2 regions of the Ruminococcoides sp. genome follow, and region 2 is predicted to be linked to the other one. Evidence: predicted binding sites of a transcription regulator. Region 2 holds the regulator's gene; the other holds the start of a gene.

Region 1 (2,409 bases), on a different contig from region 2:
AACGCCGTAAGGACAGCCGACTTCTTATGAGTACAACAACCGTAAAGAGACTTCCTCCGCATGTTGTTTCGGCTCTTGCTAACGGTTTGCAGGTTGAGCGTGAAAACCGTATTACAGATTTTGACGAGCTTCGTTCACAGCTTTCCGTTGCTCATACAGCAAAGGCAATTCAGGACGAAATTTCAAGAACAGCAAGCATGAACCTCACAAAGTCAGAGCGTACACGCAAGACTTCAAACGGTATGTCACACGCTTCAATTATTATTATTGCGGCTGCTATCACGGTTCTTGTTCTCGGTATTGCCGGTGTGTTCTGGCTTATGCAGAATCCGCTTGCCGGAATGTTCTCAAATAATACTGATGCGAGTGAAAGCTCAACTCAAAGCACAGAGTGGACAGGTGCTACTGTTCCTAACTATATCGGAATGACATATGAAGAGGCTGTTAAGAGTGTTGACAGCAACAGCAGTATCACAATCTACAGAACCTTTAACGATGAGTACAGCGATGATTATGCAGAAGGTAAGATTATGTCACAGACTCCTGCCGCAGGTTCAAAAATTACTCAGGAAGATTCAGTAGTAGTGAGTGTTTGCGTAAGCAAGGGATCACAGATGAGGACTCTGCCGAAGGTTGAGGGTGAAAAACTTGATACCGTTGCATCCGATATTGCCGCTCAGGGACTTCTTGCAACAGCGGAATATGAGTACAGTGACAAGGTTGCTGAGGGAAGGGTAATCCGCTACAAAGAACATGTTGAGGGTGATACTCTCGAATACGGTTCAACGGTAGTTCTTGTTGTCAGCAAGGGCAAGAAACAGACAAGTTCTCAATCATCAAACAGATAAAATTAATAACAATGTTTAAGACGGACTTTTTTCAGTCCGTCTTTTTTTATTGATATAAAACAGTTATAGTTACTGATTATCTTAAAATACTCGATAAAATTGAGATTGGAAAAAATTTCAGAAAACTGTCACAAAATAAAGGTCAAAAATAGTCAAATTTCTCTTGACTTTTCTTGAAAATGGTATAAAATATAATTAGCACTCAGGGAACAAGAGTGCTAATTAATTAAAAGCAATTTAAAATTTTTACAGGAGGCTGTATTTATGACAATCAAACCATTACTCGACAGAGTCGTTTTAAAAGTTGAAGAGGCTGAAGAGAAAACAAAGAGCGGTATTATTCTTTCATCTGCTGCTCAGGAAAAGCCACAGTTCGCATCAGTTGTTGCTGTTGGCCCCGGCGGTGTTGTTGACGGCAAGGAAGTAAAGATGTATGTCAGCGTAGGCGATAAGGTTATCGCAAGTAAATATGCAGGCACACAGGTAAAGATTGACGGCGAAGAATACACAATCGTAAACCAGTCGGATATACTCGCAACTCTTGAATAATTAACTAAATATACGGAGGTAATTTACAATGGCTAAACAAATCGCATACGGCGAAGATGCAAGAAAAGCTTTAATGAAAGGTATCGACCAGCTCGCTGATACCGTTAAAATCACACTCGGACCTAAGGGCAGAAATGTTGTTCTTGATAAGAAGTTCGGTGCTCCGCTCATCACAAATGACGGTGTAACAATCGCTAAGGAAATTGAACTTGAAGATCCTTTTGAAAATATGGGTGCTCAGCTTGTAAAGGAAGTTTCTATCAAGACTAACGATATTGCAGGCGACGGTACAACAACTGCCACACTTCTTGCTCAGGCTCTCATCAGAGAGGGTATGAAGAATGTAACTGCAGGCGCTAACCCAATGGTACTTAAAAAGGGTATTGCAGACGCTGTAAATGTTGCAGTTGAGGCTGTAAAGAAGAACAGCAAGCAGGTATCCGGTACAGATGATATCGCAAGAGTTGCAACAGTTTCATCACAGGATGAATTCATCGGTAAGCTTATTGCCGAGGCTATGGAAAAGGTTACAACAGACGGTGTTATCACAGTTGAGGAATCAAAGACAGCCGAAACATACAGCGAGGTTGTTGAAGGTATGATGTTTGACAGAGGTTACATCGCTCCTTATATGGTAACAGATACAGATAAGATGGTTGCAGAGCTTGACAATCCGCTTATCCTTATCACAGATAAGAAGATTTCTACTACACAGGAAATTCTCCCACTTCTTGAGCAGATTGTTCAGATGGGTAAGAAGCTCCTTATCATTGCCGAAGATGTTGAGGGCGAGGCTCTTACAACTCTCGTACTTAACAAACTCAGAGGTACATTCACTTGTGTTGCCGTAAAGGCTCCGGGCTTTGGCGACAGAAGAAAAGAAATGCTTCAGGATATCGCAACACTCACAGGCGGTACGGTAATCACATCCGACCTCGGTCTTGAACTCAAGGATACAACAGTTGATCAGCTCGGTACTGCCCGTCAGGTTAAGATTGAAAAGGAAAACACA
Region 2 (2,409 bases):
ACGAAAAAAATATGAACATAAAAATAATGGACAGCAGATTTTATTTCTGCTGTCCGATTTGTTTTTTATACATATATAGTTATTTTCTTTTTCTTATAAACCAATATATCAAACCAAGTGCAACGAGGAAACCGCCGAGGATGCAACGGAAGATGATATTAAGCATACCCTCAAACATTGGGTAGCCTGCAAAGGTTCGCAGTCCGTACCATACGGTCATGAAGATAAAAAACACAGCCATTAAAACTGCAAGCAAGCCCTGATGTTCGTGGCGATATTTGATTCCTACGATAATCATTAATATTGCAAGAGCCGCCCAAAGCCATACATACATATTCTGAAGAAATTCGCCCATAAAATTCACCCTTAAACATTACTGATAAGTAGATTATAGAGTATCCTCGGCACAATGTCAAACCGTGTTATGTGAAGATTTTCTGAAAACGAAAAATTTTTTCAAAAACGCTTGACTTTTACTGACTTTGGTATTATATTATGAGTATAGCAATTAGCACTCACCTATTGAGAGTGCTAAAACAGCAAAAACCGACACGAAATGAGGTGAACGGTATGGAGCTGGCTGAAAGAAAAAAGAAAATATTATCGGCAGTAATCGAAAGCTATATCAACACAGGCGAGCCGATTGGTTCAAAAGCGTTGATTAACGAAACGGGACTTGAGGTTTCATCGGCAACGGTGCGAAATGACCTAGCAGACCTTACAAATAAAGGCTACTTGGTTCAGCCGCACACCTCGGCAGGACGAATTCCAACGCTGCAGGGCTACAGATACTACATCGACAATCTGATGAAAATTACCCCCGTAACCCAAGGCGGACGGGAATATGTTGAATCCGAGCTTTACAAAAGTGCAGATTCCCCCGAGAGCATCCTCAAAGAGGCAAGCGGTGTTATTTCAAGGCTGACAGGCTGCACGGCGGTAACAACAACACCTTCGGGTGAGGAAAGCAGAATCCACAGAATAAGATTTGTTCAGACGGGTTCGCACACGGCAATGGCTGTTGTGATTGCCTCAAACGGAATCATAAAAACAAAGCTGTTCCGCTGCGATTTCCTTTTGAATCCCGAACTTTTGACCGTGTTTGACAAGGCATTTAACGAAATCTTTTCGGGAATGAAGCTTTCATCGGTCAACCGACCGTTCATACAGACAGCGGCGGCAAGGCTCGGTGAACTTTCAATGTTTACCCCGGGAGTGCTTGTGGCAATTATGGAGGCTTGTGAAACGGCAAAGGAAGTCAGCGTTTATCTCAGCGGTGTGACAAAGCCATTGTTTATGTCCGATGTCAATTTTCTTAACGCACGAAATGTTATGGAGTTTTTGAACAACAGACACGACCTTGCGGAAATGCTTGAAAATCTTCCGCTTGACACCTCCGTCAGCATAGGCGGCGAAAACAGCAGAACAGAGCTTGCAGGGAGTGCGGTAATCTCCACACGATACCGACTTGACGGCAATCCGTCAGGTGTGCTTGCGGTGATAGCACCCGTGAGAACGGACTACGCAAGAGCAATTTCAATTCTTGAATGTGTGTCCGAAAGCGTTAGCACTCTCATTGATGAGCTGATAGAAATATGATAAATAAAAATCCTTGAAGGAGGATAAAGATGACTAAGAAAAAATCCGAGAAAACCGAAGAAAAAAAGGTTTCCGAAGAAACAGTCGCAGAAGAAACCGAGACTGAAAATACCGAAGAGCCTGCAAAGGATGAAAATGCGGATAAAATCAAGGCTCTTGAAGATGAGCTTTCGGCACAGAAGGATAAGTATATGCGTCTTGCCGCCGAGTACGACAATTACCGTAAAAGAACGGCAAACGAAAAGCTTTCAATCTATGACGATGCAACTTCAAAGGCTTGTATCGAGCTTCTTCCCGTTGCAGACAGCGTAACGCTTGCTCTTGCAAATCTGAAAGATGCCGATCCCGATATCATCAAGGGTATTGAGCTTATTTCAAATCAGCTTGCAAAGAGCTTTGAAAAGCTAAAGATTGAGTCCTACGGCAAAGCAGGCGATGCATTCGATCCGAACTTGCACAATGCGGTTTCAAAGATTGAGGACGAAAACCTCGGTGCCGACACAATCGCAGCCGTTTATCAGACGGGTTACAAAATCGGTGACAAAATTATCCGTCACGCAATGGTACAGGTTGCCAACTGTGACTGATTTCATATATAAATATTCAGCAGAAAACACACAAACAAAAACAATTAAAAATTCAATTGGAGGAATTTATCATGGCTAAGACAATAGGTATAGATTTAGGTACAACAAACTCATGCGTAGCAGTTATCGAAGGCGGCGAGCCTGTAGTTATCGCTAACGCAGAAGGCGCAAGAACAACTCCGTCTGTTGTTGCTTTTTCAAAAGACGGTGAAAGAATGGTCGG

The links. Region 2 encodes HrcA, which represses chaperone genes, less so after heat shock. Its sites were predicted from a motif close to TGTTAGCACTCNNNNNNNNNGAGTGCTAACA; they were not measured.
Region 1: a site for HrcA is predicted at 1,042-1,072, ahead of AC2HW8_RS04195 (co-chaperone GroES). Genes of this name have one in related genera too.

Annotation. Positions count from the first base shown of each region.
Region 1 covers NZ_DBLZMS010000003.1:162,021-164,429, reverse strand. The annotation lists gene AC2HW8_RS04200 (PASTA domain-containing protein) at 1-848, shown strand, start outside; gene AC2HW8_RS04195 (co-chaperone GroES) at 1,113-1,397, shown strand; gene groL (chaperonin GroEL) at 1,426-2,409, shown strand, end outside.
Region 2 covers NZ_DBLZMS010000002.1:242,242-244,650, reverse strand. The annotation lists gene AC2HW8_RS02870 (hypothetical protein) at 80-355, opposite strand; gene hrcA (heat-inducible transcriptional repressor HrcA) at 571-1,599, shown strand; gene AC2HW8_RS02860 (nucleotide exchange factor GrpE) at 1,629-2,186, shown strand; gene dnaK (molecular chaperone DnaK) at 2,258-2,409, shown strand, end outside.